2 regions of the Micromonospora sp. NPDC003197 genome follow, and region 2 is predicted to be linked to the other one. Evidence: riboswitches for the same ligand, from Rfam matches in the RefSeq annotation. Region 2 holds a riboswitch; the other holds the start of a gene.
What was found. Region 2 has a riboswitch for cobalamin ahead of ACWDV4_RS28570 (ribonucleoside-diphosphate reductase subunit alpha). Riboswitches for the same ligand answer to the same signal wherever they lie in the genome.
Positions count from the first base shown of each region.

Region 1: another riboswitch for cobalamin. It lies ahead of ACWDV4_RS29355 (acyl-CoA thioesterase); the one in region 2 lies ahead of ACWDV4_RS28570 (ribonucleoside-diphosphate reductase subunit alpha).

Region 1 covers NZ_JBSFTE010000041.1:11,760-26,809, reverse strand. The annotation lists gene ACWDV4_RS29385 (M14 family zinc carboxypeptidase) at 1-1,736, shown strand, start outside; gene ACWDV4_RS29380 (SRPBCC family protein) at 1,795-2,553, opposite strand; gene ACWDV4_RS29375 (ArsR/SmtB family transcription factor) at 2,623-3,234, opposite strand; gene ACWDV4_RS29370 (hypothetical protein) at 3,391-4,899, shown strand; gene ACWDV4_RS29365 (hypothetical protein) at 5,166-5,936, shown strand; gene ACWDV4_RS29360 (DUF1996 domain-containing protein) at 6,216-7,223, shown strand; cobalamin riboswitch at 7,256-7,482, shown strand; gene ACWDV4_RS29355 (acyl-CoA thioesterase) at 7,696-8,142, shown strand; gene ACWDV4_RS29350 (LysE family translocator) at 8,146-8,772, shown strand; gene ACWDV4_RS29345 (oxidoreductase) at 8,831-9,718, opposite strand; gene ACWDV4_RS29340 (globin domain-containing protein) at 9,818-11,032, opposite strand; gene ACWDV4_RS29335 (hypothetical protein) at 11,328-13,490, shown strand; gene ACWDV4_RS29330 (HAD family hydrolase) at 13,527-14,177, shown strand; gene ACWDV4_RS29325 (B12-binding domain-containing radical SAM protein) at 14,499-15,050, shown strand, end outside.
Region 2 covers NZ_JBSFTE010000038.1:1,472-16,521, forward strand. The annotation lists gene ACWDV4_RS28495 (DUF742 domain-containing protein) at 1-211, shown strand, start outside; gene ACWDV4_RS28500 (prepilin peptidase) at 240-1,034, opposite strand; gene ACWDV4_RS28505 (hypothetical protein) at 1,713-2,279, shown strand; gene ACWDV4_RS28510 (hypothetical protein) at 2,273-3,298, shown strand; gene ACWDV4_RS28515 (SAF domain-containing protein) at 3,295-3,954, shown strand; gene ACWDV4_RS28520 (ParA family protein) at 3,957-4,757, shown strand; gene ACWDV4_RS28525 (CpaF family protein) at 4,747-6,297, shown strand; gene ACWDV4_RS28530 (type II secretion system F family protein) at 6,365-7,273, shown strand; gene ACWDV4_RS28535 (type II secretion system F family protein) at 7,273-8,136, shown strand; gene ACWDV4_RS28540 (hypothetical protein) at 8,269-8,475, shown strand; gene ACWDV4_RS28545 (TadE family protein) at 8,516-8,902, shown strand; gene ACWDV4_RS28550 (TadE/TadG family type IV pilus assembly protein) at 8,899-9,399, shown strand; gene ACWDV4_RS28555 (hypothetical protein) at 9,399-9,869, shown strand; gene ACWDV4_RS28560 (LysM peptidoglycan-binding domain-containing protein) at 9,882-10,976, shown strand; gene ACWDV4_RS28565 (Rieske 2Fe-2S domain-containing protein) at 11,075-11,926, opposite strand; cobalamin riboswitch at 12,178-12,395, shown strand; gene ACWDV4_RS28570 (ribonucleoside-diphosphate reductase subunit alpha) at 12,561-15,029, shown strand; gene ACWDV4_RS28575 (ribonucleotide-diphosphate reductase subunit beta) at 15,020-15,050, shown strand, end outside.

The DNA.
Region 1 (15,050 bases), on a different contig from region 2:
GCAAGACGGGCGTCCAGCACGACGACGCGTACGGCATCTTCTGGAACGCCGACGTCGCCGGCTACTCCTCCTACCGGGGCACGTCACTGTTCCTACACGAGATCGCCAGCGCCCGGGACCTGGCGTACCCGGTCAAGAGTCCGGACGGTAAGCCGCTCGGCGCGCAGGACCGGACCATGCGCAACGTCGCACCGTACGACAGCGACACGTGGACGCTGGAGCAAATGGTCGACTATGCCAAGACCAGCTACTACACAGGTCTGAAGACAGTCGCCGACAACGCCCAGAGTTGGCTCTACAACAACCTCTACCAGGTCGCCCGCAACAGCCTCACCTGGACCGGCGGCCCGTACGCCTACGTTGTCCCGACCGGGCAACGCGACCCGTACGCCACCTTCGAACTGCTCGACATCCTGGAATTCGGCGAGGTCGAGATCGATCGGGCAACCAGGGCGTTCACCGCAGGCAACCGGCACTACGAGGCCGGCTCGTACGTCATCCGCACTCAGCAGCCGCTGGGCCGGTGGGTCGACCAACTGTTGAAGATCGAGGCGTACCCACAGAACGCCCGCAAGTGCGCCAACTGCCCGCTGATCATGCCGTACAGCGAGACCACCGACAATCTGGCGCTGCTGCTCGGCGTCGCCGTGGACGCCGTCGCGGATCCGTTCACCGCCCGGCTGGAGCGGGTCAGCCGGATCGACCCGGCCCCGGTACGGATGCCGGCCGCACCGAAGGCCAGTGGCGCCTACCTCGTCTCGCCCCACTCGTACGCGGTCGGCAAGATGCTCGCCGCCCTCCAATCCGCCAACGTCCCGGTGTTCCGATCGGAGGGCACGTTCGCCGCGTCCGGCCGAGACTTCGCGGCCGGCACCGTAATCGTCCCGCCGAGCAGCCAGGCCCGTACGGTGCTGGCCCGAGTCTCCGCCGAGACCGGCGTACCGGTCTTCGCCACGGACAGCACCCCTCGGGTGAGAGGCTTCCAGCTCAAGCCGAACACCCGGGTTGGCCTGATCCGGGGTGCGAACAACATGCCGGGCGGCTGGCTGATGTGGATGTTCGACCAGTACGGCATCAACTACCGGGTCGTCAGCGCGGACGACTACGCCGGTGCTGGCCTCGCCTCCCAATACGACACGATCGTCATCGCCGACGGCATCACCAAGCAGCGGATCGTCACCGGAATCGACCCGGCCCGTCATCCGCAGGAGTTCGCCTGGGCGCGGGGCGTCGGTGAGGCGGGCTGGGCCCAACTGCGGGCGTTCGTCCAGGGCGGTGGCAACCTGGTCGCCATCGGCGACGGCGCGGACACCGCGCGGGAGTTGCTCGACCTGCCGGTCCGCAACGTCGTACCGACCAACCGGGACCAGTTCAACGTGCCCGGGGCGCTGGTGCGCAACGCCTTCGACCCGAGCGTCCCGGCGGCGTGGGGCATGCCGGCGCAGTGGCCGGTGTGGTTCTACAACAACTCCGCCTATCAGGTCACTGACACCGTGGCCCGGGTGGCGGCCAGCTATCCGACCCAGGGTGAGCTGTTGGCCAGCGGGTACGCCCATGGCCAGCAGGCCCTCGCTGGCCAGGCCAATGTCGTGTCGTTCGACGTCGGACAGGGCCACGTGACCATCGCCGGTGCCGAACTCACCTTCCGGAGCTGGCCACGTGCCGCCTTCCCGGTGCTCTACAACTCCATCTACCACGGTCCGGCACAGCCGACGGACGCACCACGGTTCAACTGACCATCTCGCCGTGGCGGTGGCCAACTCCGCCACCGCCACGGCGAGAGCGGTCGGCGGGTCAGCCGATTGGCAGGCGGGTCAGCCAGTCCTGCCAGGCCTGCTGTGTGTCGGCCGGGTCGGAATCGGTGGCGAAGATGTGGTGCCCGACGACCAGGGCGTTGCCGCGGTCCGTACCGGAGTGGATGAACCGGTAGAGGGCGTCGGTGGTCCGTACACCGAAGTAGGTCGGCAGCCCCACCAGGTCCACGACCCCGTCGGCCGGTGGCAGTCCAGGCAGCTCGAGCCGGGCAGGTTCACCCGCGACGGTGGGGCCGGTAAGCCCGAACGCGCTGGTCACCGCCGCCCACACCTGGTCCGGGTCGCCCGCCCCGGGTCGAAACGCGGTGACCGGGGTGCCGGTACGACCAGTGAAGTGTGCCAAGTATGCCGCCAACGTCCCGAGGTACATGTCCCAGCCGGTACGCAGGGCCTCGTACTCGGTCTCCCAGTTGTCGCCGAGCACGCCGCTGTGCACCATTCGCAGCACCGTGCTGCCGTGGTCGCGGCCTTCGATCAGGTATTCGATGGCCATGAAGGTGCCGTCCGGTCCCGGTTCGGTCTGCTGCGCGTACCGCTTCCCCGGCTCCCAGGCCGTCACTGTCGCGTCCTCGACCTCGCCGGCCATGGTGAACCGGTGCCGTCCACCTTCGCGCGGTTCGACCTCGCTGCGTCCCATGAACCAGGAGTCGATTCCCGGTCCGGTGGCGATCGCAGACCAGACCTCCTCCGGGGTGGCGGACAGTTCGATTTCCTTGCCGAGTTCAAACGGGTGTCCCATGGTGGCACCTCTCTGTGTCGGTGGGCTGGCCGATGCGGTCAATCGGATGGAGCTAGGCCGACGGCCCGGTCAGGACTTCTCGGAATCGGGCGTGCGATTCGGTGGGCTCGCACTCGGATGCAGGGCGATCACCATCCGGTGTGTACGCCCCTCAGGGGCCTGTTCGTCGTGGTACTTGCCGACCAGGCGGGTGACGGTGGCGGCCAACTCCTCGGCGAAGGCCGCCCGGTCGCTGGCCGAGGCGAAGCGGATGTCGGCGTCAAGGGCGAAGGTCGCCACCCGCTTCTTGACTCGGTCCGCGCCGCTGATCAGCGCACCCACGTCCTGGACGAGTCGGGCGGCGATCGCCAGGAGCCATCGCGCGGAGAGCCGGTCCGGGGCCTGAGCCGGATCCGGGCCTACGGCGGCGAGTGCGGCCGGTGAGATCACGTAGGACGCGGCGGTGGCCTGCATGACGCGCTCAGTGACGTTTCCTTTGCGGCGCTCCTCGACCAGCTCGATCAGGCCGTGCTGCTCCAGCGCCCGAAGGTGGTAGTTGACCTTCTGCCGGGCAAGGCCAACCTGGGCCGCGAGCATCGTCGCCGAGGCCGGTTCGGCGAGCGCGGCGAGCAACCGGGCCCGCGTTGGGTCGAGTGACGCCTCCGCCGCCGACGGGTCCTCGATCACTGCGATGTCGTACATGCCGCCACTCTTTCACCGACAAGTTTTATAGTCAAGACAAAAAATATTGTCGGCGTGCCGGATCTGGGCCTCGAGCTAGCCGATCTGCGCACAACCTCGCCGCCGGCCATCCGCAACATGCCCGAGCCCTCATCGTTACCCCCGACTGGAACGGTGATGACCATGGATGCCGACCACGACCGCCGTACGACAGGTGCGATGCTCGCCTGGCTCACCCATCCGGTGACCGTGCTCGGAATCGTCCTACTCGTGGTCAACGACCACCTGCTCAAGTCGGCCTATCCGGGGCTGGTGACCGGAAAACTCAGCGACTTCGCCGGCCTGCTCGTCGCGCCGCCACTGCTCGGCGCGCTCGTATCGGCGGTCGCCCCGCGATTGACTGGCACACCGGTGGCCTGCGGCGCGCTGCTAGTCACCGGAGCGGGCTTCACCGCAGCCAAGTCGACAACAGTCGGTGCGGCAATCGCATCCACGAGCTGGAGCGTGTTCAGCGGACCGTCGATCATCCTGGCCGATCACACCGACCTCATCGCGCTTCCCGCGCTCGGGGTTGCCGCGTGGGCGTGGACGCGGGTGACCCAACGGTCAGCTACGAAACGCACGCCGAGCCGCGTCGGCGTGCTCGTCGTGCTGCCTACCGCCGCCCTCGCGGTAGTGGCTACCAGCGCTCCGTACTACCCGGACGTCGTGGCGGCGACGTCCTGGCGGAACCTGCTCGTCATTGGTCAGGCAAACGCATATCTCCAGGACCGGAGCCCGGAAATCTGGACGGTGAGCACGGACGGTCAGAGCTGGCGGTCGATGACAGACACGGAGGAAGCGGATTTCGAACAGGAGCTGCCCGCGCTCACCACGACAGCAGAGCGCTCCTGCGTGCCGTCCGAGCCCGCACACTGCTACCGCATCGTACGGGGACACCTACGCGTCGAGGAGAGCACCGACGGCGGTACGACATGGTCGGTGAGCTGGGAGATCCCGGACAGTCGGCGTGGCTACCTCGCGCGCTCCTACCCGGAGCTCAACGACATCGACACCTACCTGTCGTCCTATGCCCTGGCCGTGCACCCGGTGCCCGGCGGTCATGTCGTGTTGGTGGCGAACGGCCGGGATGGCATCGCTCTACGCGATACCGCTGGGAGTTGGACGCGAACCTCCGCACACGGAGGGGATTCTGCTCCGCTGGACGCGCGGCCCTCCGTACTCATTCCCGAGACCATCATCGCGATTCTGGTAGCTCTGCTGGTGGTGGCCGCGTCGGGTTGGCGGTTAGCTCGCCGAGCCGGGCGGACCAGACTCATCATCATGTTTGGCCTGGGCGGCGCAGTGGCGGTCATCTGCGGGCTGCGCCCCTGGGACGGGAGCCCTATGGCGGCGGTCGCAGTAGTCATGGTGGCCGCCGGATTGTGCTTCGCCTTGATCGCCGCCATTGGCCTACTCGCCACCTCACCGTGGCGGGTCGTGGGGCGTCGGAGGCTATTCAACGTCCTCATGATCAGCGTGATCGTCGCCCTCGGCTGGTGGGCACCCTACATCGCCTGGGCCCGGGGGTGGACCAACTACATGGGCGCCCTGCTCTTGGGGCTGGCTGCCGTGTCGGCCGGTCTCATCTTCGCCCATCGGGTCGGACAACCGGTCGAACCATCCCCACCGACAGAACCGACATAGGCGCTCCAACAGGCGACGCGCAAGGCTCGATTAGTCCACGATCACCAGGCAGCAAGTCCTCGTCGCCCTAGCCGTCCTCGTCGTAGTAACGACAGCCCAGCGCCGCTCACACGCCCTCGACAAGGCCGCGGAATCGTGTCCTCTTGCCCGGCAGACAACATAGCGGTGATGCGAAGAGCAACATCGTGGCAGAAACCGGAACCACATGAAGTCTAAATCGGACATCGAATTGGCGGACTGCGGTCGGCCTATGTGAGACTCGGCGAGTGACGATCCCGCCGCCGCCGAGCATGCCCCAGCCACCGGGTGCGACTCCGCCGGACCAGGGCACGATCCCGATGCCTGAATATCCCAGCTTCCCTCCACCAGCGCCTGGCATCCCGCCACCGCCGATGCCTCCGAAACGCAATGGCCCCCTCATCGTCGGCGTGATCGCCGGGGTGCTGGCGCTTTGCCTACTCGGCACCTGCGGGATCGCGGTGGCTGCGGTGTTCTTCTTCAACAACCGAGAAGATCAGCAGAATCAAGCAACCGGCGATACCGACCTGTGGCCCTCCCCCACTCCCCGCAGGACTGGTTACCCGGCACCCTCCGACGACGAGGACACGGACCCACCGAACAGGCTCCCCACAACCCAGGCACCGCCGCCACCACCGGCGAAAATTGGGCAGTGCATCGTTGTCAGCGAGCAGGGCGACTTCCAGGGAATCGGTAACTGCAACGGTAGCCGTGGCACCTACCGGGTGGTCTCAGTGGACTACGAGCAAAACAACTGCGCCAATCCGAAATCCGGATACCTCACCGAGGATGGATATCGATTGTGCCTGGAACGACATCTGGTGCGCTTCTACTGTTACAAGTTCCCGAAGGGTAGCGGCTGGATCGTGGGGGCGGCCTGCAAGGCAAAGGGCACCGTTCACATCATCGACATCGTCCCTGGCGCCTCCAACGACAGGGGGTGCACGCGCGACTACAAATGGAACCGCTGGTACCGGTTCACCGATCCGGTCGTCGTCTACTGCGTCATGCAGTACTAGAGGTGTCCTGCGGATTACAAAAACCGGTCGGGTCGGGCCCACAGAACGCGACCCGACCGGTTACGGCAGTCCTGTTGATCACTGATCCACGATCAGCACAATGATCCACACTCATGATCCGCAGGACACACCCTGGCAGTTACCACGGCTGGTGAACCGAACTGACGGTCACATTGACAAGGCTGTTGCATAAAGTTATCAATGATTGTGAGAGCGCTCTCACTGCCCCGTCACACCCAGCAACCCGGCCCCTCTCGGTGCGCGGGCAAGGAGGCACGAGTGCAGCCGACACGAGGAGAACACGACAACACCGACCAGCTACGTCGTACCGCCGCCATCGCCGTGGTGCTTGTGACGTTGCTCGGCGCGGGAATCCTGGTCAACCACAGCTCCGCCGGCGCGCAGGCAGTGACCGCCAGTGCCAACACCGTCTCCGGCGGACACACCAATCACGGGTACGCGCTCAGCCCGGAGCAGGAGGCGGCCGCCATCGCCCTGCAACGAGCCCCGCTACGCGGCTCGGAGTTCCGGGCGGACTGCGCCAGTAAGGGCCGCTCCCCCGACGACCCGATCGTGCGCTACGGCCAGCCGGGCACTTCTCACATGCACGAGTTCTTCGGCAACCAGACAACCAACGCGTACTCCACCCTGCAATCACTAGGCGCCGGCACCACCAACTGCAACCCGGTGGCCGACCTGTCCGCGTACTGGGTGCCGACCCTGTACAAGAACGGTGTGCCGGTGGCCCCGGAACACGTCACCGTCTACTACCAGGGCATCACCGACCCGACGCGGGTCCAGCCGTACCCCCGGGGTCTGAAGATCGTGGTGGGCAACCCGCTGGCCACCCACCCCGACCAGAACCCGGCAGCCCGATGGTCATGCGTCGGCCAGTCACAGTCCAGCCGTGACTTTCTGACCTGCCCGGCCAACTCGAAGCTGGAAACCTATCTGGACTTTCCGACCTGCTGGGACGGCATCAACCTGGACAGCGCCGACCACAAAAGCCACATGGCCTTCGGCATCGGTGGGCAGGGCGGCTACTGCCCGAGCAGCCATCCGGTCCCGGTACCTCGGCTGGAGTTCCTGATCACCTATCCGATCAACGGCGGCGGGCTGAGCCTCGGCGGCACCCGTAACGGGGTCAATGTCACCGATGCCCCCGGTTACACCTTCCACGGCGACTTTTTCAACGTCTGGGATGTCGACGAACTCGCCCGCCGAGTGACCAACTGCGTCGTCGCCGGCTACATCTGCGGCAACGACGGCAACCCGATCCAGCAGTAAGGCATCCGATCCCTGCCCGCCGCCGGCCGGCTATGCTCGTCCACGGCGCTGGTTCGCCCGGGAATTTGCTGCTCGGGCGTCGTAAGAGGGAACCCGGTGAGAATCCGGGACTGCCCCGCAGCGGTGAGCGGGAACGACCGCCGTCAGACGCACTGGGCGCTATCACGTCTGGGAAGCGACGGCCAGTAGGACGCCATCGGAGGCTGTCTCCGATGTGATGCCCGCGAGTCCGAAGACCTGCCCGCGCTGCGTACACGAACCCGTGTACGCAGCCGTCGGCTTCGCGGGTGGGCCGGGCGGATGACGCGCCGTGGCTGGCCAACGCCGCGACGTGGCAGGCCGCTGTCTCCCGGGGATCGACGGTTCGGTTCTCGAGGGACGGACTATTGCTGTGACCACCACCATCGTTTCCCGGCCTGACGCCGACGACGGCCGACCGCCTTCGGCCTCACACCTGACCCTGTCGCAGATCATGGACCAGCACCACACCAACCTGATGGGCACCGTCCATGGCGGCCGGATTCTGAACCTCATCGACTCCGTCGCGGGAGTCGTGGCCGCCCGGCACTCCGATGGTCCGGCGGTGACCGCCGCCATCGACGAGACCGCCTTCCTGCGGGCGGTGCGCGTCGGCGACGTCGTACACGTTGACGCGCGGATCACCTGGGCCGGTCGTAGCTCGATGGAGGTCGCCGTCAGGGTCACTGCGGACCGGTGGGACCGGGCGGTACCGGCTGTCACGGTAGCCACCGCGCACCTGGTCATGGTCGCCGTGGACAACGCAGGTCAACCACGCGCCATCCCCGCTGTGTTGCCGGAGACGGACGACGACCGTCGCCGCTACCGGGAGGCCCGGATCCGACGTGAGCACCGGCTGGCCCTACGGCAGGCACTCATACAGCACACCACCGAGGGCTGAGCCGTGGGTCCCCTCTCCACCGGCGTGCTGGTCGGCTACCTCGCCGCGATCACCCTTCTTATGATCACGCCTGGGCCGGACATGATGTTCGTGCTGGCCAACGCCGCCCGGTACGGCGTCCGCGCCGGAGTCGTCGCTGCGGTCGGGGTCGCCGCCGGCGAGGCCATCCACATCCTGGCCGTCGTACTGGGGCTGGCCACTGTAATCACCACCTCACCGATGCTGTTCACCGCGATCAAGTGGGGTGGCGCGGCGTACCTGGTCGTCCTTGGCCTACTGGCGCTACGTCAGAACCCGCAGTCCCACACAGACTTGGCCGATCGACCCAATACCGGGCTGGGCCGAGCCTTCACCCGAGGGCTGCTAACAAACCTGCTCAACCCGAAAATGATCCTGTTCAGCGTTGCGTTCCTCCCCCAGTTCGTGGACGCGTCCGCCGGGAACGTCACAGGACAACTGATCACCCTCGGCGTGCTGTTCGTGCTGGTGCAGTTGACCCTCGACATCGGACTGGGAATGCTGGCCGGGCGCCTCGCCGGTCGGTTCACCACCGACCGCTGGACCCGCCGGATCGGGCAAGCCTGCGCGGTCACCTTCATCGGTCTGGGGCTGCGACTGGCCCTGGGGTGACCGATGACGCCGGGCGGGGTCGGCACCACCCCCGCCCGGCAGGCAGCACCGGACAGCCCTACCGGTCAGCCGACAAAGAGTCGAGGCGAGTCAGCTCTTCAGTCGAAAGGCGCAGCGAACCAGCGGCCACGTTGGCGACCAGATGTTCCGGATCGCCGGTACCCGGAATCGCCAGTACGTGCGGACCGCGCTGCAACGTCCACGCCAACCGGACCTGCGCCGTTGTCGCCCCGTGGGCGCCCGCAATGGCGAGTATCTCCGACCGGTCGGTGCTACTCGCGCCCGCTTCGCGGCCGGCACCGGCGACCGCAAAGAACGGTACGAACGCTATGCCCTGTTCACCACAGGTGTACAGGAGGTCATCGTTCTGCCGACGGTAGGCGATGCCGTACGCGTTCTGAACGCAGACCACTGGGGCGATGGCCTGGGCTTCGGCCAGGTGCTCGGGTCTGACATTGGAGATGCCCAGGTGGCGGATCAACCCGGCGTCGCGCAGTTCGGCCAATGCGCCGAACCGCTCGGCGATCGATTCGGGACCGTGGACGCGCAGGTTAACTACGTCGAGGTGATCCCGCCCGAGCTGGCGCAGGTTCTCTTCGACCTGCCCACGCAACTGGTCGGGCCTGGCAAGCGGCAGCCATTCGCCTGAGGGATCCCGGCCAGGCCCGACCTTCGTGGCGATAACCAGATCATCCGGATACGGCGCCAAAGCTCGGTTGATCAACTCGTTGGCAGAGCGCAACGGCGAGAAATAGAACGCGGCAGTGTCGATGTGGTTGACGCCGAGTTCTATTGCCCGCCGAAGGATCGTGATCGCCCGGTCGCGATCCATCGGAGTCCCGTCGGCCCGGGCGGTCAACCGCATCGCACCGAATCCGATCCGGTTGACTGTCCGGTCCCCGAGTTTCCAGGTGCCTGCGGAGGCCGCGCTGATATCGATAGTCACGACTCGCAGCCTGCCAGTGCCGGCAACGGGTCCATGTCGGTGGTGGCTGCGCAGCCAATCAAGCCTCCGAAATAAAATAGGAGGCGGCCGGAAAGTCAGTCAGGCGGTGCGCAGCATCCCGGGGCCGAACACCTCGTAGCCGATCCGCTCCACGGATACGCCACGGGTGAGCAGATTGCCGCGCACCAGAGTCATGAACGGCAGCGGGCCACACAGGTGCACGTCGACCTCTGAGGCGGCCTCCAGCGGGATGAGGTCCGGATCGATCCAGCCCGCCTTCACCTGTGCCGTCGGCAACCAGCAGTCGGAGGCGACATCCTCGTACCAGAGGTTGACCCGTAGGTTCGGTAGCTGCTCCATCAGCCGGGGCAGGTGCCGGCGCAGCGCATGGTGGGTCTCGCTCCGGTCGGCGTGGGCCAGAAGCACCGCCCGGTCCGGGGTGGCCGCAGCGACGTACTCCAGCGCTGACATGGCGGGGGTGAGGCCGATGCCGGCGCTGACCAGCACCAGAGGGCCATCCCCGGCGACCGCGCTCACCTCTCCGAACGCGGGGCTGAGTCGCAGCATGTCCCCCACCGAAACCTGCTCGTGCAGGAAGGTCGAGACCGCCCCGGCGGGACCGTCGTCGGTGGCGCGTACCCGCTTGACGGTGATCTGCCACTCGGCCGCGCCGGGCCGACCGGAGAGGCTGTACTGCCGGATCTGCTGATCGTGCTCGCCAAGGTCGACCGCGACGGAGACGTACTGGCCGGGGGTGAAGGACGGTGCCGCGGTGCCGTCGGCGGGGGCCAGGCTGAAGGAGACGACGTCGTCGGTTTCCTCGGTCCGCCCGGTCACCCGCCACAAATGCCAGACATCGACGTCGAGGCCAACCCCGGCGGTGTGGTAGAGCCGCGCCTCGCGGGCGACCAGCTCGCAGGCCATCAGCCAGTAGGTCTCGTCCCACGCGGCGGCGATCTCCGGGGTGACCGCCTCGCCGAGCACCTCGCCGACCGACGCGATCAGGTTACGACCGACGATCGTGTACTGGGCCGGGGTGATCCCGAGCGAGGCATGCTTGTGTGCGATGCGGTCGAGGATCGCGTTCCACGGTGCACCGGTATCGCCTAGCAGGTGTTCGGCGTACGCGACCACGGAGGCGGCCAGTGCCTGGCGTTGCTGCCCGGTGGCCTGGTTACCACGGTTGAACAGGTTGAGCAGTTCCGGGTTCTCCGCGAACATCCGCTGGTAGAAGTGGCCGGTCACCTCTTCGCCGTGCGCCTTGAGCAGCGGCAGGGTGGCGGTGACAATTGCTGCGGAAGTCGCGGTGAGCATGGGTTTCTCCTCGGTGGGTTTTTCAGGACGACCACCCTCATAAAACAGGCGCAGAAAACACCTCTTTAGGGACCGAAGTCCCAGGTCCGCAGGTCGTCCGGCAGTCGACCAGCGGTCCCCCAGAGGTCCGGTTCGGCGACCTGATCGACAACACTGCCGCCATGTCCCCGACAGTCAACATCGATTATTGGCGATACGCTCGGTCAGACCTGGTGGCCGTCAGCTGATCGACGTGGGGCTGGCCCAGGAAAACCACGATCACCCGGCCACGTGACGGTGATTAGGGATGCCGATTATGAGGACAACCCGAATGGCGGTGGCGATCGCAGTTACCGCCGTCCTCTCCACCGCGACAGTGCTGACGGGCTTGATCACGAACGAGGCGTCAGCCCAGCAGCGCTGGCCTGGTTGGTTGGAACTTGTCCGAACCCACCCGTGGCAGTCACTCGGCGTACTGGCGCTGCTTCTGGTCGGTCTGACCGTCGCGCTGGCCGTGTTGCCCGAGGACACAAAGCACAAGACCACCAGCCATCATCGGTTAGCACCTACCAACACCGAACCCGCAACACCGACCGAGGTGTCGACGGCACTGCTCCGGATGAACAGTGACGAGACGCCCGCGAACGAGGACCGGTACGACGAACACCGGGTCCGACTGACCCGCCTTTCCATGGAGCTGGTCAACCGTCTCGGTCGGCGGCGGACGGCGTACCCCCTTGACTTGAGCCTGGCCGAACTGCATCGACTGGGCCTGTTCGTACCCGGCCGGATCGCCCCCTACTATGAACGCGACGCCGAATCGGGCGAGCGGACCGTAACGGCGCTGACAGCCCGGTTGCGACGGGGTGAGTCGGTGCTTCTTCTCGGCGAGCCGGGATCCGGAAAGAGTCTCTCCCTGTATGGCGTGGCACTGGCACTACAGGAGGCCGGCCTGCTGCCCATCCCGTTACGCGCGCTGGACGCCGCAGAGGTTCTCGACAGTGTCCGTAGGGTGGGGCGGGACCCGATGGCGGCGGGAAATACGGTGACTCTAGTCGATGGCCTGGACGAGGCGAGCGAGTTGACCAGTGACAGCACACTCGCCGCCACGCTGCTCGACCTACTCGACCGCACCCCCGCACTCGTCACCTCCCGCATCCGCGAGTACGAGGAGCGCATCGCTTTCGAGACCACCGCGATCAGCTTCGACGAGGTCTTCGTACTCAAGGGCTGGTCGGTGGAGGATGAGTTCGCCGACTATCTGGACCGGCTACGACGGCACCGGCTGATCGCCGATCCGGCCCTCTACCGCACGGCGGTGGCTTCGGAACAATTGGCCCGCCTGGTGGCACGGCCGCTCTACGCCAGGATGCTCACCTTCATCGGGCATGACGCGGCCGCCCAGATCAGCAGCGTAAGCAAGCTCTACGGCGAGTACCTGATCCGGCTGAGCCAGGCGACCGACTTCGCGATTCGGAGTAGCCACCCCGTGTGGAACGGCCAGTCACTGGCCGTCTGGCAGATGGCGGGATGGTTCGTACACTCGCGCGAACTGCCGGCGGACGCGATTCCGATGATCGACCTACACGCGTCGCTTCCCGGTGATCGGCGCAGCGCCGAAATCCGAGCGCTCGACCAGGTGATCGACCGTCGCACGTTGCACGGTACGGAGATCGGCGAGTTCCTGCACTATTCGTTCTACGAGTATCTGCTGGCCTCGTACATCCGTGACCGCCTGCGCTCTGAACTCTCTGCCGATCAGGCGGTCGTGTTGCTGCGTCGAGACTTGACCCGGGAAATTCGACACCACCTCGTCGGTCAACTACAGGAGCTGGCTGATGACCGGCTCGGCGAGCGCTTGTCCGAGTTGTACGGGCAACTGCGCGACCAACCGGACCTCGATCCCGTCGACCGACTCACCGTATGTAATCTCCTGGTCTACCTGATTTCCCGAATCAGCCCAACAGCTCCCCGGCAGCTGGGGGTGCTGCTACGTCGGGAGCGAAGCGAGTTTCTGCTCAACTCGATCCTCTGGGCGTTGTGCCACCACAGGTCGGACTCGGCACTCGCCCGATTCCTTTCGTTGTTGCAGCACGACCCTAAGTTCCGAACCTACAGCCGGGGCTACGTCCTCTACTACTACGGCGATGTCCGGACAGGAAAGCCACCGTTCCTGGATGAGCCTCCCTACCTGTCGCACGAACGCACCTCGAGCCAAGTGCTGGCGATGTTCGAAAGTCCTAACTTTCAGAAGATCCCCGCACAACGCCGCTACGTCGATATCTACACCTTCATGGACATCTATCTTGTACGTCAAGAAGTGATCACCGACCGCACCCTGTCCACCCTTCGGGGTGCGGTCGACGCACTGACAGGACAGGGCTTGCCCCATCAGATGGAAGAACAACTATCGAACATGCTGAAAGCAATCTCTAGTCACCCCATAGCGGACCCAAACTCGACCTCGTTCACCACATGAGCAACCAACACCACTCCACCACAAGAAGGGGAGCTTGTGAAACTCTTCGTCTGGGACCTGCACGGCGTGCTGGAGCAAGGAAACGACCGAGCAGTGATCGATATTTCCAACGAGGTACTGTCGACCTTCGGATACGAGCAACGCTTCGACTACCAGAAAGGCCGGCAACTATACGGACACAAGTGGTATGAGTATTTCTCATTCATCTTGCCCGACGAAACCCACGATCGCCACCTGGAGCTCCAAGAGGCATGCTTCACACTCTCGGAGGAAGAACCCGACCTGCAGTGCCGGTGGATGACGCCGACACCCCACGTCGGTACCGTGCTCACTGCGATCGGCGCCCACCATCAACAAATCGTCATTTCCAACACCCGCTCAGGAACTCTGGACATGTTCCTCAAACTGTTGGAGCTCACGGACCACTTCCCAGCAGGACGAGCATTCGCTGTGGACCAGCACGTTCGGGACGCGAAGACCACCAAGAAGGACGTCCTCGGGGAATATCTCCTCGGGAGACCAGCTTTTGATGAGCTGGTGATAATTGGAGACTCGGCGAGCGACATGCGATTAGCGGAGGTAGCCGGCGGGACCACCTACCTCTTCGCCCATCCCGAGTTCGCCTTCCGCGACTGCGCTGCCGACTTCCGGATTCGCGACCTCCGAGAGGTTCTACGCCGCGTGTAGACCGCTTGGAAGGCGGCATCTACACTGACAGCGATCAGCGCCTGACCATGTGTGAGGTGGATCATGTCATCGCATCACTTCGCCCTGTCCGAAACGCATGGCACACGGAAACACATCTGCGATGCACTGATCGTCGTACCACCACCCTCCCCATCGGACACCAACCCGCCCCTGGGGCCGGCGATCCTCACGACTGTCGCGGCACGTAGCGGCTTTCATGTGGAGGTTCTGGACCTCAACGTCCTTCTACTCAGACGGTTCAGCAACCGGGCCCCCAGCCTGGGGCGAACTCTGGGCGATCATGGTAAGGACCGTGCAGGCATGGCGGCCGCAGCACGATGGCTCTTCGCGCATACCGGCCTATGTGACACGCCGCCGCTACACCTGCCCGACACCGCCGATCCGGTGGCGGGCATGCATTACCCGGTCACCGCCATCACCACTGCCGTCAACGTCGCCGCGACCGATCCAGAACCCTGGCGGTCCTGGCTCGAAGACCAGCTTCGGGCGGCATGCGACCGACCACCAACGATGGTGGGCGTGTCGCTGATGGGGCCCTCCCAGGTCTTCATCGGCCTCCTTGTCCTGCGTCTGGCGAAGAAGATCTGGCCAGACGTAACGACCATCCTCGGCGGCAGTCATGTGACGTTGTTGCACGAGGAAATGCGTCGCGACGCTCGGCTGGGGAGCGTGGCCGACCTCGTGCTCACCGGCCACTGCGAGGACGAGTTCGTCTCCACCCTGGCCTGCCTCAGCCCACGCGGCATACGGCCACCACTGCTACCGACACCTCCTCGGGCCAACACCCCGTTCGAGTACCTTCCCACCTTCTCCGAACAGCAACTCGCCCACTACGACCGGCGGTGGATGACG
Region 2 (15,050 bases):
CGAGCAGGTCCGCATCGTCGAGCGCTGCGCCCGCCCACTCTCGGTGGCGGAGATCGCCGCCGAGCTGGACCTACCGTTGGGCACCGTCCGGGTGCTACTCGGTGACCTGATGGAAGCCAGGCTCATCGAGACGTACGAGCCGTTGGTGCTGGACGACTCTCTGGGCGAGGACATGCTGGAGGCGGTGCTCGCCGGCTTGCGTTCGCTGTAGTGCTGCCTATTTGGCCGGCAACAGACCACTAGTTGGCCGGCAACACGAGCGCGACCACGATGCCCAGAATGAGGAACGGCCCGAACGGGAGGTGATCGGTCCATCGGATCCGGCGGGCCACCAGCAGGAGCAGGGCGTACGCCGCCGAGCCGGCGAAGGCGACCACCAGCCCGAACACCACGCTGCCCCAGCCCGTCCAGGCGAGCAGGGCACCTCCGCTCAGGGCCAGTTTGGCGTCGCCCAGCCCGAATCCGCGCTGGCCGAACAGCAGGGTCGACGTGGCGAACAACAGGGCCAGCCCGAGCCCGCCGCAGATCGCCCGGCCCCAGGCCCCGCCCTGGTCGTCGACGATCGCGGCGACACCGAGCAGCGCCCAGGTGCCCACCGCCGCGGTGTAGGTGAGCCGGTCGGGAAGCCGGTGTACCGCGACGTCGATGAAGACGAGCGGAATGGCACAGCCGGCCCACCAGGCGATGGCAGCCGACTCGGCAATCGGCAGGCCCCCCAGAACGAGCCCCGCCACAACGGCGAGTACGGCCAGTTCGAGGACCCCCGGTGCCGCGCCGAGCCGGCTGCCACAGCCGCCACACCGGCCGGCCGGGGAGAGCGCCCGGAGTGAGCCGGCCAGGCCGATCGGCGTACGGCAGGTGGCGCAGTGGGTGCGGAGCGGGGAGCCGGGTGGCACGGACTGCGCCACGACGAGCCACCGGAGCAGGGGCGTGCCGGCTATTGCGACGAGGACCCGTACCGGCCAGGGCGGGAGTGCAGTCGGCTGGTGGACGGGGTCGGTCCGGTCTCCGACAGTGCTTCGTGGGTCGGTCATCGCCACTGGACACTCCTCTCCGGCGCGGTGGCCAGTGGCCGGATTGGTCCAACGGTCGACCCGCGTCCCGACACTCTCAGTAACTTCATGATCACGTCATCCCTGTTGGGCGTCGAGTACGACGAGTCCAGCCACTCGGGCCGTGACGAGGTTGCGACCGGCCCGGCAACGCCGTACGTCGGGACCGGATCGTCGGAATCGCCGGGGCAGAGAATCGGCCAGATCGCCGCCATCCACCGTATTTCGCGGCGCAATCGAGGCGGATAGCCCAACATCGCCAGCCGCTCTGACACTCGACTTCCGATCATTATCGGAACACCGCTTTGCGCGATGACATCAGCACTCCTAACCGCGATCAACAATAGAGATCGTGACGGTACGTATTCCTTTTGAGTTCCCCCTGTCGCATTGCCAATCATGAGCTTATGCTCGCCCCTTGAGCGCAGAACAGCCGACAGGAATATCCACAAGGCTGACGACAAGAGAACCGATCAGCACAGCACTAGATCAATTAATTGAATAACCCACGACGGGTAGCTTTCGGCCCCGCCCGAGGGCCATCGCCGGCTGCCCGTCCTGCCCAAGAAGCCGGGGGCGATGCCTCGCACCTGGTCGGGAACTGGGCGAAGGTCCACTCACCCCTGGTCCAGAGCGGGTGGTGGAAAGGAGGGCGCACCGTTGCGAACAAAGCATCCCGGAAGGATTTCCGGCACCTTCGTTGCGATCATCGCCCTCGGCTGCCTGGTCGCCTGCGCGAATGAAGATCGGCCAGGAATGCGTCCGGACGCCGGACATTCGGCCCGTTCTTCCCCCAGCCCGGATCCTCGTACGGCAACAGCGATCAAGGCCGCCCTGGCCGCGTACGCGGGCTATCTGGCCGCCACCCGGGAAGCCGAACAGTCAGCGGATCCCCAACATCCCGAGCTTGAGAAATATCTTGCCGATCCGTTGCTCACCCGGGTCGGGCTTGCCATTCGCGATGCTAAGGAGCACGGTGCGATGCGTACCGGAACGCTGATCTCCGATCCGAGGGTGGAGTCGGTCAGCCTGGACACCGTCCCGGCGACCGTCTCGATCCAGGACTGCCTCGACACGACCAACTACCAGCTGGTCTACATCAAGGACAGATCGGTGGTGCCGGGGTCGACCAGCGGGCGCTACATCGCCACCGCCACCGCCACCCAGTACGCCGACGGCCGCTGGCTGATCAGCGCCGGCACCGCCCATCGGGACCTGCCATGCTGACCCGGTTGCTGCCGGTGAAGACACCGGGCGTACTGGTTCTGGCCGCCGGCACCACGACCGCGCTGGTGCTGTCTGTCCTCCCCGCCCCCGCCAAAGCAGCCGCAGCAGCAGCCGGAATCACCGCCAGGGCCGGGGCCGGAATCATCACCGAAGCCAGGGCCGGGGCTGGAATCGCCGAGCGGGTCGTCATGGCCCAACGGGCCGCCCCGGGAGCGGGGTGTCCGCCGGGGCAGGACGACTGCAACGTCTGGGACGACGAGCCCGGCAAGCCGGGCCGACCCGGTACGCCCGGCGGTGGTGGGGGTGGCGGCGGTAGCCGTACCTGCCAACGCGATGGCGTGCCTCTGCCCTGCTACGACCCGCTGCTCGGTTGGTTCAACAACTCCGACGGCTGCTACTACGCTCTCGCCCGGCCACAGCCGCCGGGCGGGCCAGCCGGTAAGAAGCTCTACATGCGCAGCTGTGCCGGCGGGCCAGCCTCGCAGGAACCGGTGTGGCTGGACGCTCCACCCGACGGCTTCGGCACCCCACCCGACCCGGCCGAACTGGCCAGACGGGCGCTGGCCAGCATCACGCTGCGCCAGCCCACTGTCGGTATCGCGCCGAACAAGGGCCCGGGGCTGGTCGGCCTGCCGGTCTGGCTGTGGACCGATCCCGGCCCGCAGACCTGGGGGCCACAGCGCGCATCGGCGAGCGCGCCCGGGTTGACCGTCCGCATCGAAGCTCGGGTGGAGAAGATCGTCTGGACCATGGGTAACGGCAGCAGGCCGATCACCTGCACCAACCCTGGCGTCGTCTACAACCCCGTTCTGCACCGCGACACCACCCCGACGTGCGGCTACGCCGGCTATCCACGGTCAAGCCGGAGCCAGCCGGGCGGGACGTACAAGATCACCGCCACCACGACCTGGCGGGTCACCTGGACCGGCGGCGGCCGCCAGGGCACCCTCCCGCTGCAGACCCGGACCAGTGACCCCAGGGAGATCCGGGTCGACGAACTCCAGGTGGTGACCGAATGACCTTGGCTGCCACCCCCGGAACGTCCAACTCGGTCGACGCGCCGATCGCCCCACCCCGGGTCGTCCGGCAGCGTCGGATGCGTCCCGGCCTGCTCGGTCTCGCGGTGCTGCTGGTCGCGCTCGGCGGCCTCGGCGCGGCGTTCGCGGTCACCTCGGTCCGGGCCACCGGCAGCTACCTCGCCGTCGGCCGGGCCGTACCAGTCGGCACCGTGCTCGCCGCCGACGACCTCTTCGTCGTCCAGGTGGCCGGCGGGCAGGGCCTGGCCCCGATCTCCGCCGGTCGGGTCGACGAGGTGATCGGCAAACGCGCCGCCGTGGCGCTGGCCCCGGGCACCCTGCTGACCTGGGAACAACTCACCGACCAACCCCTGCTCGGCACCGGACAGCAGCAGATCTCGCTGGGGCTCAAGGCCAGCGAGGTGCCGGCCCGGCAACTCCACCCCGGTGACAAGCTCCTGCTGGTCAGTCGTCCGGCCCGGGACGCAGAGGGTGGCAGTACGGCGAGTATCCGATTCGAGGCGACGGTAATCGACACGGCTACCCCGGAGAACGGCGAACTGGTGCTCTACCTGGCGCTGGCCGAACGGGACGTACCGGCGGTGGTCGTACTGGCCGGGGAAAGCCGGATCGCCGTTGTCCTGAAGACGGCCGCCTGACCATGGCCATCATCGCCCTCGTCTCCGCCAAGGGCTCGCCCGGAGTCACCACCACCGCCCTGGCCTGCACCCTGTCCTGGCACCACCGGCTGGTGCTCGCCGAATGCGATCCGGCCGGTGGTTCAGTGCTCGCCGGCTACCTGGGCGGTGTGCTCGACGGGGCTCGGGGCATCGGTGAACTGGCCGTCGGCGAACTACGCGACGGGAACCTCGAAGCGGTGTTCTGGTCACAGCTGGTCGACCTCGACGCGCCACACCGGGAACGGCTGCTGCTGCCCGGGGTGATCGACCCGGCGCAGGCCGGCAGCGTCAACCCGCTGTGGCAACGCTTCGCCGACGTCTTCACCGAATTGGAGCGGGGCCGCCCCGGCTACGACGTGATCGCCGACTGTGGTCGGTTGCAGGCGGTCGGCCCACCCTGGCCGATCCTGCGCGCCGCTGCGGTCGTACTGGTCGTCACCGCGGCCCACCTGCCCGACCTGTCCAGCGCCCGAGCGACGGTTCGGGCCATCCAACGGGACTTCGCCGAGCACCGGGTGCCGCCCGGCTCGCTGCGGCTGCTGCTGGTCGGCTCCGGGCACAGCCGTATCGAGGTGAGCCGGGCACTGCAACTACCGGTGATCGCCCAACTGCCGCACGACGCCCGTACCGCGAAGGTGCTCAGCCACGGCGGCACCGTCCGCGCCGGACGGCCGCTGATGCGCGCGGCCGGCGCGCTGGAGGTGCCGATCCGAACGCTGCTCGACCGACGCCGGGCCCGGCTCACCTGGTCCGCCGGCCAGGAGGTGCCAGATGCGGTTTGAGCCGGTCCAGCACGACCCCCGGGTACGCACCAACGGCGCCACCTCGACCGTTCCACCGTTGCCGGTCAACGGGCACCAACCGCATCCACCAGCCGTCACCCCGCTGGCCGCGGTCCCGCCGGGCGGCGTCCCCCCGTCCCCGCCACCGCCCCGGCCCCGGGTCGACTTCGCGGTGGTCCGGGAGTTGCGCCGCGAACTCAGCGAACGACTCACCCTGTGGCAGCGGGGACGGGAGTTCACCACCGACGAGGAGGACGCCGAGCGGACCCGGCTCGCGGCGGTGGTGGTGGCCGAGTACGCCGACGCGACCCGCCGCGCCGGTACCCCGATGCCCGCCACCGAGGAGCGGGCCCTGCTCGACCAGGTCACCGCCGAGCTGGTCGGGTTGGGCCGGTTGCAGAGCCTGCTGGTCGACGACTCGATCGAGGAGGTGCACATCCTCGGCTGCGACCTGGTCCGCATCACCCGGCACGGCGGCGGGGTCGACTGGGGTGAGCCGATCGCCGACAGCGACGAGGAGATGGTGGAGATTCTCCAGGCCGCCGCCCGGCGGGCCGGGGCCACCGAACGTTCCCTCTCCACCTCGAAGCCGACGCTGGACCTGCAACTGCCCGACGGTAGCCGGCTCGCCGCGGTCTACCTGGTCAGCCGCCGGCCGTACGCGGTGATCCGTAAGCACAACACGCTGGACGTGACCCTGGACGAACTTGCCGGCGGCCGGCCCGACCTGGACGAGATGGTCGACGTGCTGGTCCGGGACTTCCTGCGGGCGGCGATGGCGGCCGGGCTCAACATCATGGTCGCCGGGCTGGCCGGGGCCGGCAAGACCACGGTCATCCGCGCCCTGATGGACGAGATTCCCGCCGACGAGCCGTACGTGCTGTTGGAGGAGAGCCGGGAACTGCTGCCGGCCCGGCAACGACTCCGGCACCGGGCGGTGATGAGCTTCGAATCCCGCGAGGGCCACGGCGAACGGGGCTTGGACGGGCGGCCGGCCGGTGAGGTCACCATCGCCGACCTGATTCCGGTGGCGCTGCGCATGGGCGTACTGCGGATCATCGTCGGTGAGGTCCGCTCCCGGGAGATTGTCCCGATGTTGCAGGCGATGACCACCAGCCGGGGCTCGATGTGCACCATCCACGCCCGTACCCCGGGCGGAGTTGGGGAACGGATCGTCGAGTTGGCACTGTCGCACGGTCGGGAGATGACCGTCGAGCAGGCCCGCCGGATGGCCGGCAACGCGCTGGACCTGATCGTCTACGTCACCGTCGAGGACGAGACCGCGATCGGCGGCCGGAAGTACCGCTTCGTCTCGCACATCGAAGAGGTGATCGGGGCGGGGGACAACAACCGGATCACCACGACCACGGTGTTCGGGCCGGGGGTGGACGGTCGCGCCGTACCCCGGCATCTGCCCGAGCGGATCCGCGAGCAGCTCATGCGGGTCGGTTACGACCCGCGCGTGCTGTCCCGCTACATCGAGGCCGGCACCGGGGCCTGGCGGCGTCCCCGGCACAGCCAGCTACGGCGGCGGGTATGAGCGCGCCGGGCGTCGGCTCCGAGGCCCGGGGCGTCCGGACCGCCGTCGACCGGAGCGGGGTGGGCGGATGAACCTGCCGGCCGGTATCGAGCTGATCGCGGTCCTGTCCGGGGCGGCCAGCGTCGCTGGGCTGGTCCTCGCCGTGGTGGCGCTGGTCGGCACCAGCCGCCCCGCACGGCCACCGTCGTCCGGCGGCCAGTTCCTCCGGCGGCTGTTGTCCGGGTCGGGCAGCGGTGCCCGCGAGCAGCGCCGGCATCGGTCGCTGCTGGTCACCGCCCTACTGGCCGGCGCGCTGGCGTTCCTGCTCAGCGGACTGCCGGTGGTCGGGCTGCTGGTCGCCGTCGCGGTGCCCGGTACGCCGTGGTTGTTCTCGGTGGGGCGGGCCGAGCAGCGGGCCATCGCCCGGATCGAGGCGGTGGGCGAATGGACGCGTCGACTCAAGGACGTGTCCGGCACCGGGCAGGGGCTACAGCAGGCCGTCATCAACACGGTGGCCACCGCACCGGAGGAGATCGAAGACGAGGTACGACTACTCGCCGCCCGATTGCAGGCCGGCTGGCTGGGTCGGGCCGCCCTGCTCGCCTTCGCCGACGAGATCGGTGACCCGGTCTGCGACCAGGTGGTGGCGGCGCTGATCCTGCACCTGACCGATCGGGGCGAGCGGCTGGGCGACGTACTCGGGTCGATCGCGTCGGCGGCGGCGGCCGAGGTCGCCACCCGGCGCGAGGTGGAGGCGAAACGTACCCAGCCCCGGTTCGCGGTGCGTTTCCTCACCGGGATGACCCTGCTGATCCTGGCGTACGGGCTGATCAACCCGGACTACATGCGCCCGTACGGCACCCCCGCCGGGCAGATCGTGATGGTGTTCCTCGGCGGGTGCTTCGCCGGACTGTTGGCCTGGGTACGGGCGATGAGCCTGCCGCCCCGACCGGCCCGGTTCCTCGCCCCACCCGACCCGGACGAGGTGCTCGCATGATCCTCAACTGGCAGTTGACCATCGGGGTCGTCGGTGGCGCGATCGTCGGCCTCGGCCTGTTCCTGCTGGTTCGGGAGGCGCTGCCGGCCACCCCGGCGCTCGGGCCGGCGCTGCGGCGACTACACCAGCCGGCCGGGACGGCCCGATCCGCTGCCGGTGGTGGCCTGGACTGGCTCACCGGCCTGACCCGAGCGCTACGCCCGCCGCACCGGCAACTGGCCCTGATCGGCCGTACCCCGGAGCAGTACGCCCTCTCGCTGCTGCTCTCCGCAATGCTCGGCCTGGCGATGCCGGCCCTGTCGACGGTGGCGCTCTTCCTGCTCGGGGTACGGCCACCGATCGTCGTTCCCACCGTCGTCGGGTTGGGGATGGCGTTCACCGCGGTCGTACTGGCACACCGCTCGGTGCTCGTGCAGGCGGAGAAGGCCCGACGCGAATTCAGCCAGGCCGTCTGCGCCTATCTCGACCTGGTCGCCCTGCAACTGTCGGCGGCACACGGGCCGGTGCAGGCGTTGGAACGGGCGGCCAGTGTCTGCGACGGCTGGGTCTTCGAACGGATCCGCGAGGCGCTCCGAATGGCCCAGCTCCAGATGCACTCGCCCTGGGACGAGTTGCGGGAACTCGCCGAGAAGATCGGCGTACCGGAGCTGGGTGACGTCGGTTCGATCATGCAGTCGTCCGGCACGGAAGGTGCCCAGGTGCACGAGACGTTGCGCAGCCGGGCTGACTCGCTGCGCGACCAGATCCGTACCGACAACCTGGCCCGGGCCGAGGCGGTCACCAGCCGCCTGGACATTCCGGGTGCCCTGCTCGTCTTCGTTCTGGTCGGCTTCGTCATCTATCCGTTCATGTCCCGCATCTGATCCGCCGCCCCACATGCAGGTCGCAACCCCGCTCCACCGCAACGCCGCTCCACCGCAACGCCGCTCCACCGAAACGCCGCCTTACCGCAACGCCGCTCCACCGAAACGCCGCCCTCCGGAAAGGAGCAAGACATGACCCTCATCGCCGCCTACCTGCACACATTCCTCGCCGTACGCCTCGCCGAGCTGCGCCGCGACGGCGAACGGGGTGACAGCCCGGTGCCGACCGCTGTGATCATCATGGGACTGGTGGTCGTAGCCACCGTGGTGACCGCCGGCGCCCTGGCCGCCGCAAAGGGCTGGCTGGACAAGATCCCCACTCCGGGCGACGTGAAGTAGACCCGTGCGGCACCGCACCCGGGCAAGCCAGAGACGGGAAGTGCACCTGGACCGGGACCGGGGCGCGAACCCGGTCGAGTTGGCCGTCGTACTCCCCGCCATCCTGGTGCTGCTCTTCGCCTCCATCCAGGCCGCCGCCTGGTTCCTGGCTCGGGCCACCGCGCTCAACGCAGCTCAGGAGGCAGTGAGCGCCCAACGCGCCTACCGGGCCCCCGACGGTGTCGGACAGCAACGGGCCGAGGAGTTCATCCGGCGGGCCGGTGACTGGTTGCCCGGCGCGAAGGTCACCGTCCAGCCGGGCGCGGAACGGGTGAGCGCAACCGTGACCGGCCAGCCGTTGCGGATCGTGCCGCTGATTCCGCTGCCGGCGGTCAGCGAGACCGCCAGCGGCACCGTGGAACGGGTCACCCCGGAGCCACCACCATGACAGCCGGAATGACCCGAACCGGCAACCACTCGCGACCTGGCACCCGGGGTTCGGTCTCGGTGGAGGTGGCCGTCCTCATCCCGGCCTTCCTGGCGCTGGTCGTGGTCGCCGGGGTGAGTGGCCGGACCGCGCTGGCGTACGAGGCGATCGAGGTGGCCGCGCACGACGCCGCCCGAGCCGCCTCGATCTCCCGTACCGCCGGATCGGCCCGGGAAGCAGCCCGGGTAGCGGCCCGCGAGCGGCTCGACTGGGAAGGGCTCTCCTGCGCGAACTCGCCCCGCCTCGACTTCGCCGGTACGGTCGCCGGCCGGCCCGCCACCTTCGACGCGGCGTTTCGCAGCCCCGTCGGGCAGGACGCGTCGGTCTCGGTGACGGTCTCCTGCCGGGTGTCCTTCCAGAACCTGCGGATGTCGATCCTGCCAGGAATGCCCAGCGATAAGCTGGTCAAGGCCACCTTCGTCTCCCCATTGGACCGTTATCGAAGCCGGAGCGGCTGATGTCTGGTCGACTGTGGCGCACCATCGAGACGCCCGGCTCGGGTAGCCGGAGCGGTCTGGGCGAGCACCGGGATGCGGGGCGGGTCAGCCTGTTCCTGGCAGTCGCGCTCACCGGCGTACTGGTGATCATCGGCCTGGCCTTCGACGGCACCGGACAGCTGCGATCGATGCAGCGGGCCGACAACCTGGCCGCCGAGGCGGCCCGGACCGGTGGCCAGGCCATCGATCGAGCCGCAGCGGTCGACGGCCGCCCGAAGGTTATCGACCAGGAGCAGGCGCGCGCCGCCATCCGCAACTACCTGGCCGGCGTGGCGGGCGTACGCGACTGGACCGTCCGCTTCGACAGCGGGCAGCAACTCACCGTCACCGTCGACGTGGAGTACGACACCTACCTGCTGGACCTCTTCGGTTTCAAGGACAAGATCCTGGTCCGTGGCGAGGCCACCGCCCACCTGCGGACCGACCCGTAGGGAGGAAAGCTGATGCCCACCACATACGTGTCAGCCGTACGACCAACCGTGGCCCGCCGAACCGGGCAGATCGTCACCGGGTTCGCCGCGCTGGTCGTCCTACTAGGACTGTTGGTCGGTGCACCGCTCGCGCTGGCCATGTTCGCCGGCAACCCACTCCCCGACCACCTGCCCGGCGTCGACGAGATCACCGCCACGTTGACCAGCCGGGACGACGGGCAGCTCTTCCTGCGGGCGCTGGCGATCGTCGGCTGGGCGGGATGGGCCAGCTTCGCGCTCTCCGTACTGGTGGAGCTGCCGGCCCGGATCCGTCGCAAGCCGGCCCCCCGGTTGCCTGGCTTGAGCCGACAGCAGCGGGTGGCGTCCGCGCTGGTCGGGTCGATCGCGCTGATCGCGGTGGCGACTCCGGCAGCTGCCGCCGCCACACCCGCCACTGCGGTGGCGATCGCCGCTGCTCCAGCGATCCCTGACTCGATGTCGGTGCCGCCCACCGGGACAGCGCATCGCCTGTCTTTGGCATCGCCCGCCGGGACAGTGCACCGGACCGCCCTGACATCGCCCGTACCGCACTCGGAGCCGGTCTACCGAGTGGAGAAGGACGACTATCTCGGCTACATCTCCGACCGGTACCTCGGCGACTTCGACCGATACCGGGAACTCGCCAAACTCAACAAGATCCGCGATCCGAACCGGATCCGGCCAGGTCAGCTCCTCCGGATGCCGGCGGACGCGGCCGATCGGGGGGTACGAGTCCACGCCACCGGCCTGGTCGCCGTACCGCCACCACCCGGCACCCGGCCTGCCGTACCGCCAGTGGGAGCGCGGGAAACGCCGGGTCCAGCGCGAAACACCCCCTCGGCTGAGGTGACCCCGGTTCGGCAGGAGCCAGGGGAGGCCACCCTGGCTGTGGGTGCCGCCCGGCCCGGGGAGGTGAATCAACTCAACCGGCCTTTGGCGGTGTCAGCGGTGCTCACGGTGGCCAGCATCGTCGGCGCACAGATCGGTGCGGTGCTCGGACTGCGCCGACGGCCGGCCGACCGGCGGTCGGCAGCGACCCGGGCCGCGGCGACCCGGGCTGTCGTGATCGGCCGGCACCGACGAGACTGAGCCGTCGACCGGTCTGCCCGAATCGGCTACCAGCCAGCGGAACTGAACCCTCGGTCCGGCTGTCCGCGTCGGCTACCACCCGGGTCAGGGCAGCCGGGTCAGGGCAGTCGGGTCTGCAGCATCCCGCCGACCACCCGAGTGGGCAACACCTGCTGATCGGTGCTGGCCGGGCCGCGTACGACCTCGCCACCGTTGAGCATGAAGGTGCTTCCGTGCCAGGGACAGACCACGCAGGTACGACCGTCGACGCGGGTGAGTCGCCCCTCGCCCAGCGGCCCACTCTGGTGCGCGCACCGTTCCAACATCACCGTGATCTCGTCACCGTCCCGGAAGACCACCACCGGCACGTCCTCGATCTGTCGGGTCAGCAATGTGGACTCGGGCAGGGTTGCCACCTCCGCGACCGGATGCCACCCGTCCTCGATCCGGTGTAGTTCCTGCACACCCTGGTTGACTCCGGCGGCCTGCTTGTAGGCCAGGTGCCCACCCAGGTATGCCCCACCACTGGCCGCCGCCAAGCCGGAGAACCCGAGCAGTCGACCGACGTTGTGCCGTCCGCTCAGTCGCGCGGCCAGCGATCCGGCGTACAGGGCGATTCCGACGGTGTTGGCCATCGCGTGCACCAGGCCAACCCGGCGCTGCTCGCGGGAGAGCGAAGCCCAGTCGTTCGCCCCGGCCAACGCGGCCGGCAGCGCACTGGCGGTCCCCACCGCCACGAGTACGGTCGCGGCCCGGCGTTGGCCCGGCACCAGGTCCAGGATCGCCCCGCTGACCCAGGCGCCGACCGGCAGCTGCACCAGTGCTGGGTGCAGTGGGTGGCCGAGCCACACCCCGTGCAGGAAGTCCCGGACCCGCTGGCCACGCAGTACGGCGAAGACGCCACTCTGAAGCCGGTCGCCGACCCGGTCCAGCCCCGACGCCCGCTCCAGTTTCGTCATCATCGATCGCACCATCATCGTCCGCACGCTGAACGACTTCCCGGTCGAGCCATCGGCAAACCAGCAGCCCCTTTTAAGGAAGGGCCCCTTCTTATCGCTTTCTGCATAGGAAGGGCCCCTTCCTAACCTCGGCACGATGGCCGGGATCCACACCCATCAGCCGCGACACGCCACACCATCTGGTGCGTTGACGAACCCACAGCCACTACATCTAGGATAAGTCCATTGCTGGTTCGCCCGTGCCCACCATGGCCGGGCGGCCAGGCGACGGCATCCAGCCAGATGTCGCCGCCGAAGAGGGAACCCGGTGTGAATCCGGGACTGCCCCGCAGCGGTGAGCGGGAACGACCGCCGTCAACAGCACTGGACCACGGTGTCCGGCCGGAAGCCATCCGGCCGTACGGGCCAGCCGGAGTCTGGGAAGCGACGGCCAGTAGGCAAGCGCGGCAACGCGCCCTGCCCGCGAGTCCGAAGACCTGCCAGCAGTGCGCGCCGACAGCCAGTTCGGCGTGCGTAGCACCTCGGGGCCTCGTGGGAGGGCCGTCGAAACGTACGGGCACCGCCGGCTCACCGACCGGCGGCGCTGCGGCGTGCGACGTGTCCTTCCGCGAGCCTCCGGTCCGGCCCAAATGACCGAGGAGAGCACATGACGGCACCCGCCATCATCGATCCGTCAACAGCGGAGGCCACCGACCAGCAGCCGGAGCAGCGACTGCGCAGCGTCATCGAACGGCACCGGCACGATCTGCCCGACACCAACGTCGATCGAGTGCTGGACATCGTCCGGTCCGGCCGAACCGCCGACGCGGACCACGACGAACTGACCCAGCTCGCCATCTCGGCCGCCGCCGGGCTGATCGCCGAAGAACCGCAGTACGCGAAACTGGCCGCCCGACTACTCGCCGACCGGGTCCGTCAGGAGGTCGCCGACCAGGGCGTACGCAGCTTCAGCGAGTCGGTCGCCACGGCGTACCGGTTGGGGTTGCTCGACCCGGACTTCGCCGGCTTCGTCACCGCGCACGCCGCCGCCCTCGACGCCCTGGTGGACCCCGACGATGCTGGCCGCGTCGGCTCGACCTCCGCTGACGCTCCGGTCGACGCCGATGACAACTTCGAGTTCTTTGGCCTGCGTACGGTCTACGACCGCTACCTGCTGCGGCACCCGGAGACCCGCAGCGTGCTGGAGACCCCGCAGCACTTCTTCCTCCGGGTCGCGACCGGTCTGGCCGAGACGGTCGAGCAGGCCGCTGACCTCTACCGTCTGCTCGCCCGACTGGCCTATCTGCCCAGCTCGCCGACGCTGTTCAACGCCGGCACCCAGCACCAACAGCTCTCCTCCTGCTTTCTGGTCGACTCGCCCAGGGACGAGCTGGATTCGATCTACGAGCGCTACACGCAGGTGGCAAAGCTGTCCAAGTACGCCGGCGGCATCGGCATCTCCTGGTCCCGGGTGCGCTCGCGCGGCTCGCTGATCCGGGGCACCAACGGCTACTCGCACGGCATCGTGCCGTGGCTGCGCACCCTGGACGCCAGCGTCGCGGCGGTCAACCAGGGCGGCCGCCGTAAAGGCGCGGCCTGCGTCTATCTGGACACCTGGCACGCCGACATCGAAGAGTTCCTGGAGCTGCGGGACAACACCGGCGACGAGGCCCGGCGTACGCACAACCTGAACCTGGCCAACTGGATCCCGGACGAGTTCATGCGCCGGGTGGAGGCGGACGCGGACTGGTCGCTGTTCGACCCGAAGGGCGTACCTGAGCTGGTCGACCTTTGGGGCGACGAGTTCGACACGGCCTACCGGGCGGCGGAGGTCGCGGGCAAGGCTGTGAAGACCCTGCCGGCTCGGAGCCTGTACGCCCGGATGATGCGTACCCTGGCGCAGACCGGCAACGGCTGGATGACTTTCAAGGACGCTGCGAACCGGACCTGCAACCAGGTCGGCAACGGTGGCGGCGTGGTACACCTGTCGAACCTGTGCACCGAGATCCTGGAGGTGACCAGCGACGGGGAGACCGCTGTCTGCACCCTCGGCTCGATCAACCTGGCCGCGCACGTGGTGGACGGTACGGTCGATTTCGCCGCGCTGGCTGACACGGTCCGGGTCGCGGTGGCCGCCCTCGACCGGGCGATCGATCGGAACTACTTTCCGACCGAGCAGGCTGCCGCCGCACACCGACGGTGGCGACCGATCGGACTCGGTGTGATGGGACTGGCCGACGTCTTCGCCGCGCTGCGGCTACCGTTCGACTCGCCCGAGGCGCTCGCGCTCTCCACCCGGATCGCCGAGGAGATCGCCCTGGCCGCGTACGACACCTCGGCCACGCTCGCCGCCGAGCGGGGCGCCCACCCGGCGTACGGGCAGACCCGGGCCGCTGGCGGGGTGCTGCACCTGGACCACTACCCGACCGCCTCGCCGACCCGGCCGGAGGCCTGGGCGGCGGTACGGGAGAAGGTCGCCAGGCACGGCCTGCGTAACTCGCTGCTGGTGGCGATCGCACCGACCGCCACCATCGCCTCGATCGCCGGCTGCTCCGAATGCGTCGAGCCGCTGGTCTCCAACGTCTTCAAACGAGAGACGCTGTCCGGCGAGTTCCTCCAGGTCAACCGGCATCTGGTGGCTGACCTGAAGCGGCTGGGCCGGTGGACTCCGGCGACCCGGGACGCGATCAAGTCGGCTGACGGTTCGGTGCAGTCGCTGGACCTGCCGGAGGAGTTGAAGACGCTCTACCGGACCGCCTGGGAGCTACCCCAGAAGGCACTGATCGACCTGGCTGCCGCGCGCACGCCGTACATCGATCAGTCGCAGTCATTGAACCTGTTCCAGGCCGCCCCGACCATCGGCAAGCTCTCCTCCATGTACGCCTACGCGTGGCGGGCCGGGCTGAAGACGACGTACTACCTGCGTTCAAGGCCGGCAACGCGGATCGCCCAGACAACCGTTAGGAAGGGCCCCTTGTTATCGCTTTCTGCCTTGGAAGGGGCCCTTCCTAACACCTCAGCCACCGACGCCACCGACGCCACCGGGCCAGCCGTTGACGCGACCGGGGCAGCCGCAGCGGACGATGCGGTGGCCTGTTCCCTGGAGAACCCGGAGATCTGCGAGGCATGCCAGTGACCAGTCAGATGTTGCTCGACC